Linked DNA regions of Sinorhizobium fredii NGR234. The protein of the gene in region 2 interacts with the protein of the main gene of each other region in a pairwise test. Links are inferred from orthologs where the notes say so. Each region holds a gene or a part of one and is shown on either strand. Other genes may lie near its edges.

The links.
Region 1: the proteins of topA (region 2) and NGR_RS11855 interact in binary tests that used the Escherichia coli proteins (3 or more experiments, as listed by UniProt). The link is inferred for Sinorhizobium fredii NGR234 from one-to-one orthologs.

The regions. Positions count from the first base shown.
Region 1 is NC_012587.1:100,425-104,822, forward strand. The notes cover bases 1,505-4,398. They hold NGR_RS11855 (IMPACT family protein), read right to left. Parts: upstream 3,297-4,398; coding sequence 2,712-3,296; downstream 1,505-2,711. Other genes in these bases: NGR_RS11845 (DUF1810 domain-containing protein), read right to left, coding at 1,505-1,586; NGR_RS11850 (aldo/keto reductase), read right to left, coding at 1,630-2,616; putA (trifunctional transcriptional regulator/proline dehydrogenase/L-glutamate gamma-semialdehyde dehydrogenase), read right to left, coding at 3,546-4,398. Outside these bases: NGR_RS11835 (helix-turn-helix transcriptional regulator), read left to right, coding at 1-137; NGR_RS11840 (methyltransferase family protein), read right to left, coding at 168-845; more of NGR_RS11845, read right to left, coding at 1,158-1,504.
Region 2 is NC_012587.1:1,149,123-1,155,353, forward strand. The notes cover bases 1,506-4,726. They hold topA (type I DNA topoisomerase), read right to left. Parts: upstream 4,379-4,726; coding sequence 1,706-4,378; downstream 1,506-1,705. Other genes in these bases: rnr (ribonuclease R), read right to left, coding at 1,506-1,703; dprA (DNA-processing protein DprA), read right to left, coding at 4,606-4,726. Also shown: more of rnr, read right to left, coding at 1-1,505; more of dprA, read right to left, coding at 4,727-5,766; glycerol-3-phosphate 1-O-acyltransferase PlsY, read right to left, coding at 5,766-6,231. UniProt on the Escherichia coli protein: Releases the supercoiling and torsional tension of DNA, which is introduced during the DNA replication and transcription, by transiently cleaving and rejoining one strand of the DNA duplex.

The DNA of each region.
Region 1 (4,398 bases), 1.0 Mb from region 2 along the record:
GTCGCGCCGCGCTTTCCGCCTATTTTCTGGAGGAGCTGCTCTTGCCGCCCGTGCCGACGGCGCAGACTTCCGCCCGCGGCGACGGTGTCGCTCGTCCCGAAAACGCCGAGGTCTCCGGGCGCATCGTGCCTGGCTGATCACGATTGGATCAACCGCCCAAAGATCCGCTACCACACATACGGAACGAGCCGATAACGCACCCGTTGCGCATAGGCGTCGTACCCCGCGAGGCCGGCGCGAAGCGCCTTTTCCTCGATGCCGATCCGGATGGCGAGCAGGGCTGCGAGCCCCAATGCGGCCAGCAGCCCCCACCAGGAACCGAGCAGCAGCGACGTGCCGGCGACGAACAGCAGGCTGCCGCTGTAGAGCGGATGGCGGACATAGCGATAGGGGCCTGTCGTGACCACGCTTTGTCCCCGCTCGCTCTGCACCTTCACAACCGGTGCGGCGAAGCTGTTTTCGCGCATGACCCGGTAGTTGAAGCCGATCGAGAGCACGAGCAGCAGCGCGCCGGCGGCCTGTGCCCATGATGGTACCGCCGACCATTTGAATCGTGCGGCATCGAGCGCCATGAAGGCGAAGGCGCCGAACAGGAACAGGAGGAGCACGGAAAGGAGCACCTTGTCGGCCTTTGGCTGGTCCTTCTGGATGGGGGCGGCCAATCGCTCCCTGAGCAGCGCCGGATCATGCCAGGCAAGCAGCAGCCCGGTGATGAGAGAAAGCGCCAGCATGATGGCGAGGTAAATCCAGGCGGCCGGCCAGTCGAAGGTTCCGGCCGAAGCGAAGAGAACAGCTCCCATGATCCCGAACCAGATGACGGTCTGGACGATCAGCCTGACGACCATCGGTCAGCTCCTTGCAATGCCTATGCTGCCCCGGCGCTCTCGAAGCTAGCGGCGCAGTGGGGCACGTTTGCGGCAAGCCGGTCTCGTTTTTCGGCGCGTTCACGATGTTGTGGCTCGGGCGCGCCTCAAAACGGCAGCGGCGGATTCCCATATGGTCTCCGTTGCCACGCCGTCCAGCAGAAAGGAGGGCTTGAATGTACCGCTACATGATGAAGGAGCTGATGCTGATCATCGCCGGCCTGACGGTCTGCGCCCTTCTGATCCTGCTCGTCACCCAGATGCCGGTTGCATCGCTTTGAGGTCGGCCGCTATTCAAGCCCCGCCGAGGATTTCCATCGTTCGGGGATCTCGGGCGCCGTGGTAATAATGGTCGAGCGCTTTTGCAAAAGCTCCGACAGTCGGGTCGGCGGCCTCGAAGAGCGTCATCGACGAGCGGAACTTCAGATCGTCCGGCCGGCCGAGGATGGAGAGAGCGCTGCGCCCTCTGACTGCGTTCACAGCCTCCGTGCATTCACGAAGTCGCCGGCCGAGCAGCGGGTGCTTGAGAAAGGCCCGCGCCTCGTCGAGATCCGCCAGCGCGTAATACTGCGCCATCGACGAATGGCCTAGGCCCTGGATCTGCGGAAAGATGAACCACATCCAGTGGGTCCGCTTGGCGCCGGCGCGAAGCTCCGCCAGCGCGCTCTCGTAGACGCCCTCCTGCGCCTTGACGAAACGTTCGAGATCGAAGGCCTCGCTCATCGTTGCCTTCCCTTGGCTGCTAGGAAGACCCGCCGCTGCTCCGTTACCATCGCTGATGAACATGGACCTTGATCAGCCGCTCGTAAAGTGCGGCGATCGCCTCCATGGTCGCCCCACCGATCGGAGCAAGCGCGCTGGCCGCCGCATTCGATTGCGCCTGGCCGGCGTTGCGGGCGCCGGGGATGACGACCGAAACGGCCTCCTGCGCGACGATCCAGCGAAGCGCGAATTGCGCCATAGGCACATCGGCGGGCACCAGCCTGCGCAGCTCTTCCACCGCTTCCAGCGCCGCCTCGAACGGCACGCCGGCGAAGGTCTCGCCGACGTCGAAGGCTTCACCGTGGCGGTTGTAGTTGCGGTGATCATCCGCAGCGAAGACCGTGTCCTTGCCGATCTTGCCTGAAAGCAGGCCGGAGGCCAGCGGCACGCGCACGATGATACCGACATTCTTTCTCTTCGCTTCGGCAAAGAAAAGGTCATGCGGTCGCTGCCGGAAGATATTGTAGATGATCTGGATCGTGGCGACGCCCGGATATTCGATCGCCTTCAGGGCCTCCTCGACCCTTTCGACCGAGACGCCGTAGTGACGGATCTTGCCCTTGGCCGCGATTTTGTCGAGCGCGCCGAAAAGCTCGGGCCGGTAATAGACGTCCGTCGGCGGGCAGTGGAGTTGGACGAGATCGAGGGTCTCGACGCCGAGATTCTTGAGGCTGCGGTCGATGAAGGCTTCGACATTGGCGCCGGTATAGCCATCGGCGACATGCGGATTGAGTCGTCGCCCGGCCTTGGTGGCGACGAACGGCTTTTCGCCGCCGCGCTCCTTCAGCACCGCAGCGATGATCTTTTCCGAACGGCCGTCGCCATAGACGTCGGCCGTATCGATGAAGGTGACGCCGTTGTCGAGCGCGGCGTTGAGGGCGCGCTTGCCGTCTTCCTCGCTGACATCGCCCCAGGAACCGCCGATCTGCCAGGCGCCGAAGCCGATCTCCGAAATTGTTGCGCCCGTCCGTCCCAAAACTCTCGTCTTCATCTGAAGGTCTCCTCGATCACCCTTTTGCCGCGGCGGGTGCCACGCAAATTGTCGGTCATTTGTATGATGATTGTGAGGCTGAGCGAAAGGGGCGGTCAGGTATCGAGCGAAACGATCGCCCTGCCGCGACTGAGATCACTCACCAGGGTGAGTGTGGCTTCCGCCGCGTCCTTCCGAAAATCGATCACCAGCATGGCACCGGTGTCGGTGAAGCTTTCGCTGGCGATCGCGATGCCGCGGGCGGTGAGCCGTGCCTTGATGAGGGCGAGATCGGCGAAGTCGCAGGCGACCGTGGCACGGTGCGTCTCGACCCGTTCGACCTTTTCCGCCGCCCTGAGACAGAGTGCGGCGGTGCCGCCATAGGCGCGGATCAGGCCGCCGCTGCCGAGCAGAACGCCGCCGAACCAGCGCGTCACGACGACCACGACCCGGTCGAGCGACTGGCCGTCGATCGCCGCCAGGATCGGCTTGCCCGCCGTGCCGCTCGGCTCGCCATCGTCATTGAAGCGGTATGTCTGGCCGATCCGCCAGGCCCAGCAATTGTGGTTGGCGGCCGGCTCGGAATGGGCGGCGAGAAAGGCCTTTGCCGCTTGCTCGTCGTCGATCGAGCCGGCGATCGCCACAAAGCGGCTCTTCCTGATTTCCTGTGCCGAGGTCTCGATGCGCTGGAGCGTGAACATCCGCTGCTTCCCGGTTTGGCAACGCTGATAGCGGAATGGAGGCGCTTCGTCATCCTCGATGGACTGCTTGCCGAGGCGCAGCATCGCCCCTCCCCAAAGGTGGGAGGGGCTTTGGCGCCCGTTGCGGCCGAGTGCCCTGCCTGAAAATTTCGGCCTCGTTGCATCGGTCAAAAGGGAGTGAAGAGTGTGCGGCATCTCAAGCCCCTCCCACTTGTGGGGAGGGGTTGGGGAGGGGAAGTTTTTGGTCGCTCAGCCGATTGTCATCAGGCTGGCATTGCCGCCGGCGGCGGCCGTGTTGATCGAGGTGGAAACCTCCTCGACCAGCCAGTTCAGGCAATAGGCGTCCGGATTGCGGGCGATCTCCTCGCCCGAGGCGGCCTGGACCAGCACGAGCGGACCGGGCAATGCCGCAATTGCCTTGTTGACTTGGCGGATGCGCTCGGCGTCGCCTTCGACCAGGGCACCGGCGAACGGGCCGTCGGCGGCCCAGTCCTTCGACCAGGAGACGCGCAGGGCCACACTGTGCGGCAGGGACTTCAGCGAGGCCTGCAGGCCGCAGGCGGCATCGACGACGACGCTGTTGCCGGTTGCAAGCGCTGCGGCGAGCTGGTGGTAAAGCCCGCTCTCGGTCGCCGGCACAAGCAGGACACGGCCGCGCGGATGCAGTGCATAGAGGTTGCGCTCGCCGACCGGGCCGGGGAGTTCGAGGTCCAGTCCCAGCGCTGAGCTGCTGCCGGCATTGCGGGCTGTCTCCGCCTCCGCCGTCGCACCCTTGCCGTCGAGCCACTTGGCGAAATCGAGCAGCGTCGGGTCAATATGCACGGAGCTGTGCTGCGGCGGCACCGGGGCCGGCGTTACCAGCCGGCCGAGATAGAGCGGTCCGCCGGCCTTCGGACCGGTGCCGGAAAGGCCGCGGCCGCCGAAGGGTTGGACTCCCACCACCGCGCCGATGATGTTGCGGTTGACATAGAGGTTGCCGGCCTTGATGCGGCTCGTCACATGGGCGATCGTCTCGTCGAGCCGCGTGTGCAGGCCGAAGGTCAGCCCGTAGCCGGTGGCGTTGATGTCGTCGATCAGCCGATCGAGATTGTCGCGGCGGTAG
Region 2 (6,231 bases):
ATCGTCTCAAAGGGCTTGCCGTCGGCCCGGGCGAGAACGCCGTTGAAGTGGTTGGCACGCATGGCGCCGCCCTTGGCGAGCGAGATGTCGAGCGTTGCCAGGAACTCGCGCAGGCTTTCCTGCTTGGCAAGCGACGGCTGATCGTGGACGCGGTAGATCAATGCCTGGCGTTTCTGCTCCAAGGTCTCCGCCGCCGCGACGTTGGCCTGGATCATCATTTCCTCGATGAGCTTGTGGGCATCGAGGCGTTCCGGCACGAAGACCCGGTCGACGGTTCCGTCCGGCTTCAGGATGATCTTGCGCTCGGGCATGTCGAGTTCGAGTGGCTGGCGCCGCTCCCGCCCGCGGCTGAGGATGCGGTAGCCCTCCCACAGCGGCTTCAGGATCGGTTCCAGGATCGGCCCGGTCTTGTCGTCCGGCGACCCGTCGATGGCGGCCTGGGCCTGTTGATAGGAAAGCTTGGCGGCGCTGCGCATCATGATGCGGTGGAACGTATGTCCCGCCTTGCGGCCCTCCTTCGAGAAACGCATCCGCACCGCCAGCGCAGGCCGGTCGACACCTTCCTTCAGCGAGCAGAGATCGTTGGAGATGCGCTCGGGCAGCATCGGCACGACACGATCGGGGAAATAGACAGAATTGCCGCGTTTCAACGCTTCGAGATCGAGAGCCGATTTCGCCCGGATATACCAGGAGACGTCGGCGATCGCGACGGTGACGATAACGCCGCCGGGATTGTCGGGGGAGGGATCCGGTTCGGCGTGAACGGCGTCGTCGTGGTCCTTGGCGTCGGCCGGGTCGATGGTGACGAGCGGCAGCGAGCGCCAGTCCTCGCGGTGCGCCATCGTGGCGGCCTCTGCCGCATCGGCCTCCTGCAGTACGCGCTCTGGGAAGACATGCGGAATGCCATGCGCATGGATGGCTATCATCGAGATCGCCTTTTCGGAGGCGACGGAGCCGATGACGGTCTGCACCTGGGCGCGCGGCAGGCCGTAACGGCCGAGCCGGGCGAGATGCACTTCGACGAGGTCGCCGTCCTTGGCGTCGCCCGTGAATTCCGCGTCGACGAGGACTTCCTCGCCGCGCTTGTCGATCGGCATCAGTCGACCGCCGCCGCCCGGAGTCGCGCGGAACACGCCGAGCACGGCATCCTTGCGCTTGTCGAGGATCTTGATGATGCGCGCCGTATAGGCGGGGCCGCCCCGCTCCTTGGCCGGGAAGATCTTGGCGAGCACCCGGTCGCCGAGACCGCCGACCGGCGCCTTGCCCTTCGCCTTGCCGGCCGCCGACTGGCGGATCAGGACCGCCGGTGCGACGCCGTCGTCGTCGAGCCATTCGGCCGGGCGGCCGATCAATTCGCCGTCGATATCGCGGATGGTGATGTCGAGCACGGTGACGGGCGGCAGGGCACCGGGGCGAACGAGCGACTTGCGCTTCTTCTCGACCAGCCCGTCCTCCTCCAGCGAGCGGAGCAGCGCCTTGAGTTCGACGCGCGCCTCGCCCTTCAGGCCGAACGCCTTGGCGATCTCCCGCTTCGAGGCCTGCTGCGGATTCTCGGCGATGAAGCGCATGAGCACGTCGCGCGGCGGAACGGCGCCGTGGATGATCGCGTCCTTGACTGCGGGCGCCGCCTGGGCTGCGCGCAACTGCTTCTTGCCGGCACTTTTTGTGCGCCGTTCGGTCGGATCGCGCGGAATTCTACTCAACGTCAGCCCTTCTTGGCCTTCGCGGCCGTCTTGCTCTTCGCCTTTGCGGCCGCCTTGGGCTTCTCGGCTTTCGCCGCCGTGCTCTTGGTTGCCGCGGTCGAGGATCTGCCCCTGGCCGCCTTGCCATTGCCCGCCTTGCCCTTCGACACGCCACCTTTCGCCGCACGTTCGGCGATCAGTGCCAGCGCCTCTTCGACGGTCACGGACTGCGGATCCTTGCCCTTCGGCAGGGTGGCGTTCACCTTGCCCCAGTTGACATAGGGGCCGAAGCGCCCGTCGCGCACAGTCATCACGCCGCCGTCGGGATGTTCCCCGAGTTCCTTGAGGGCGGCAGCCGCGGTGCGCCCGCCGCCTGCACCCTTCGACTGCTTGTCGGCAAGAGCCGAAACGGCGCGATTGAGGCCGATCGAAAAGACGTCCTCCACCGATTCCAGATTGGCATAGGTGCCGTCATGCAGCACGAACGGTCCGTAGCGGCCAATCCCGGTCGAGATCATCTTGCCGGTTTCCGGGTGCTTGCCGATGTCGCGCGGCAGCGAGAGAAGAGCGAGCGCCTTCTCGTGGTCGATCGTCGCCGGCGTCCAGCCCTTCGGCAGGCTCGCGCGCTTGGCGTCCTTGCCGTCGCCCCGCTGGACATAGGGACCGAAGCGACCGCTGCGCAGGGTGATTTCCTCGCCGGTGTGCGGATCCTTGCCGAGGCTCTGCGGCTCGTTCGACACGGCCGCTTCCGCATCGCCGTTGCTGTCGGACGACAGCTGGCGCGTGTAGTTGCATTCCGGATAGTTCGAGCAGCCGACGAAGGCGCCGTATTTGCCCAGCTTCAGCGAGAGCTTGCCGGTGCCGCAGACCTGGCAGGTGCGCGGGTCGCCGCCGTCCTCGCGTTTCGGGAAGACGAGCGGTGCAAGCTCCTCGTTGAGCGCATCGAGCACATTGGTGACGCGCAGTTCCTTGGTGTCCTCGATCTGCGAGAAGAAATCCTTCCAGAACTCGCGCAGGACGTCCTTCCAATTGAGCTCGCCGGCCGAGATCTGGTCGAGCTTTTCCTCGAGAGATGCGGTGAAATCGTATTCGACATAGCGGGTGAAGAAGCTCTCGAGGAACGCCGTCACCAGCCGGCCCTTGGCCTGCGGCATCAACTTGCGCTTGTCGATCTCCACATAGTCGCGGTCGACGAGCGTGCTGATCGTCGCGGCATAGGTCGAGGGGCGCCCGATGCCGAGCTCTTCCATCTTCTTGATCAGCGTCGCTTCCGAATAGCGCGGCGGCGGCTCGGTGAAGTGCTGGGTGGCGTTGATCTTCTGCTTGGCGAGATTTTCGCGCGCATTGATCTCGGGCAGCCGGCCGCTCTCATCGCCGTCGTCCGCCTGCTCGCCGTCTTCCTTCATGTCGGTATAGGCGGCGATGAAGCCGTCGAAGCGGATGACGGAGCCGGTGGCGCGCAGGCCGGCCTTCTTGCCGCCGTTGTCGGCGGCGATCTCCGCCGTCGTCCGCTCGATCTCGGCCGATGCCATCTGGCTGGCGATGCCGCGCTTCCAGATCAGGTCGTAGAGCTTCAGCATGTCGCCGTCGAGGAAGCGGCGCACCTCATCGGGGGTGCGGTTGAAGTCCGTCGGGCGGATCGCTTCGTGGGCTTCCTGGGCGTTCTTCGCCTTGGTCGAATAGAAGCGCGGCTTTTCCGGCAGGTAGCGGGTGCCGAACTGGCTGCCGATCGCCCGGCGCGCCGCATCGATCGCTTCCGGCGCCATCTGTACGCCGTCCGTACGCATATAAGTGATCAGACCGACGGTCTCGCCGCCGACATCGACGCCCTCGTAGAGCTTCTGTGCCACCTGCATGGTGCGCGACGCCGAGAAACCGAGCTTGGAGGAGGCGGCCTGCTGCAGCGTCGAGGTTGTGAAGGGCGGACCCGGGTTTCGCTTGACGGGCTTCGCCTCGACGCTTTCGACCACATAGCTCGCGCCGTCGAGCAGGGCCTTCAGCCGATTGGCCTCCTCGCCGTTGCCAACCGCTTTCGGCTGCAGCCGCTTGCCGTCGGCCGAGACGAGCCGCGCTTCGAACTCGTCGCCGCGCGGTGTCTTCAGGAGCGCCGAGATATTCCAGTATTCTTCCGTGACGAAGCGTTCGATCTCGGCCTCGCGATCGCAGACGAGCCGCAGCGCCACCGATTGGACGCGACCGGCCGAACGGGCGCCAGGCAGCTTGCGCCACAGAACCGGCGAAAGGTTGAAGCCGACGAGGTAGTCGAGCGCGCGGCGGGCGAGATAGGCGTCGACGAGCGAAATGTCGATGTCGCGCGGATCGGCCATCGCATCGAGCACGGCCTTCTTGGTGATCGCATTGAAGACGACGCGCTTGACCGGCTTGTCGCCGATGACCTTCTTTTTCTTGAGGAGGTCGAGCACATGCCAGGAGATCGCTTCACCTTCCCGGTCCGGGTCGGTTGCCAGGATCAGTCCGTCCGACGACTTCACGGCGTCGGCAATGTCCTTCATCCGCTTGGCGGAGGCGCCGTCGACTTCCCACGACATTTCGAAGTCTTCGTCCGGGCGAACCGATCCGTCCTTGGCCGGCAGATCCCGCACATGGCCGAACGAAGCAAGCACCTTGTAGCCGGGGCCCAGATACTTGTTGATCGTCTTGGCCTTGGAAGGCGATTCCACCACTACAACATTCATCGTCATTCTCTGAGACAATCTCTTCTGGCAAGGCGCAGGCGTTGCGCGGCCTTTGTTGTGGCCACGAAATGGACAGGGATTCGGGCGCGGTCAAGGGGTTTCACGAAAATAGCGACATCCCGACCGATCGCAACCAAATCGCAATATTCGATTTACCGCAACTCGTGGTGGTTCGTTTTTCGATTTCTGCGCGTGTCGCGAGGCGGCGTACATCTGCGTTTCCGCCCCTATTGCGGAGGAGCGAGGGATACGAGATTCGCCCCGTGACGGCAGAGCTGGCCGGCGAGATCGAGTTCGAGCAGTACAAGGTGGACCTCGGAGGCGGCAAGTCCGGTGTGGCGAATGATATCGTCGATCTCGACCGGGGTCGGGCCGAGCGCTTCGACGACAAGCGCGCGGCCGCCTTCGCCGAGCGTCGCCGTTGCCGGCGGCCCTGAGGGCGCGGGTTCGACCGCCGGTTCCCGGGCATTCAGGCGCGAGAAGAGATCGTCACGGCTTAGAGGGGCCAATCCCTCGAGCACATCGGCCGTGGAAGTGGTGACGATCGCGCCTTGTTTCAGGAGATCGTTCGTTCCGTGACAGCGCGGATCGAGCGGCGAGCCCGGTACGGCGAAGACGAGCCGGCCGAAATCGGCCGCGTAGCGGGCGGTGATGAGCGATCCCGAACGGCTGGCCGCCTCGACAATGGCGACGCCGAGACTGATGCCGGCGACCAGGCGGTTCCTTCGCGGAAAGTCGCGGGCGCGCGGCTCCCAGCCGAACGGCATTTCACTGATCGCCAATCCTTCGCCTGCGGTGATCTCCTGCAGGAGTCCGATATTCTCCGGCGGGTAGGGTCGGTCGAGGCCGCCCGCGAGAGCGGCGATCGTGCCGGTTCCGAGGCTGGCTCGATGCGCAGCGGTGTCGATGCCGCGCGCGAGGCCGGAGGTGATGGCGTAGCCGGCGGCACCGGCATCGCGCGCGATCATCGCGGCGAATTTCGCACCGCTGGCCGAGGCATTGCGCGAGCCGACGATGCCGAGCGAGGGGCGGCTTGCCGCCTGGAGGTTGCCCTTCATCGCAAGGAGCGGTGGGGCGCCGTCGATCTCTTTCAGCGCCGGCGGGTAGTCGGTTTCGCCGATTCCGACGAACACTGCGCCGAACCGGTGCGCGGCCTCGAACTCGCGCTCCGCAGCCGCCACCGAGGCGACGCGAAACTGTCCACCCGCGCCGCCGCGGCGCGACAGTTCCGGCAGTGCCTCGAGCGCCGCCTCCGCAGAGCCGAAGTGGTTGACGAGATCCCGAAAGGTCGCAGGACCGACATTGTCGCTGCGGATCAACCGCAGCCAGGCGATCCTCTGCCGTTCCGTCAGCGCGGTTCCGTTACGTCGAGCCCCGCCGATCGGCATTATCCCTTTTCTCCGATCCGGCTTTCCGTGCCGCTCAAGAGCCGCTGGATATTGGCGCGGTGCTTGATCCAGGTGATCACCGTCATCAGGGCGAAGAGCAGGGCGACCTTCCCGTATCCGGTTGCATAGAGTGCGATCGGCATGACGGCGGTAGCGATGAGTGCCGACAGTGAGGAGTAGCGGGTGATCTTCGCCGCGGCGAGCCAGATCGCTGCGAAAGCGGGCACCATCAGCGGCGCCAGGCCGAGCAGGACGCCGATATAGGTGGCGACGCCCTTGCCGCCCTTGAAGGAGAGCCAGACGGGGAAGAGATGCCCGAGAAAGGCGGCGAGACCAGCGGCGATGCCGGCTTCAACGCCCCAGAGTGAGGCGATTGCGGCCGCTGCCGTGCCCTTCAGCGCGTCGAGCAGCAGCGTGGCGGCCGCGAGCTTCTTGTTGCCGGTTCTCAGCACGTTCGTCGCGCCG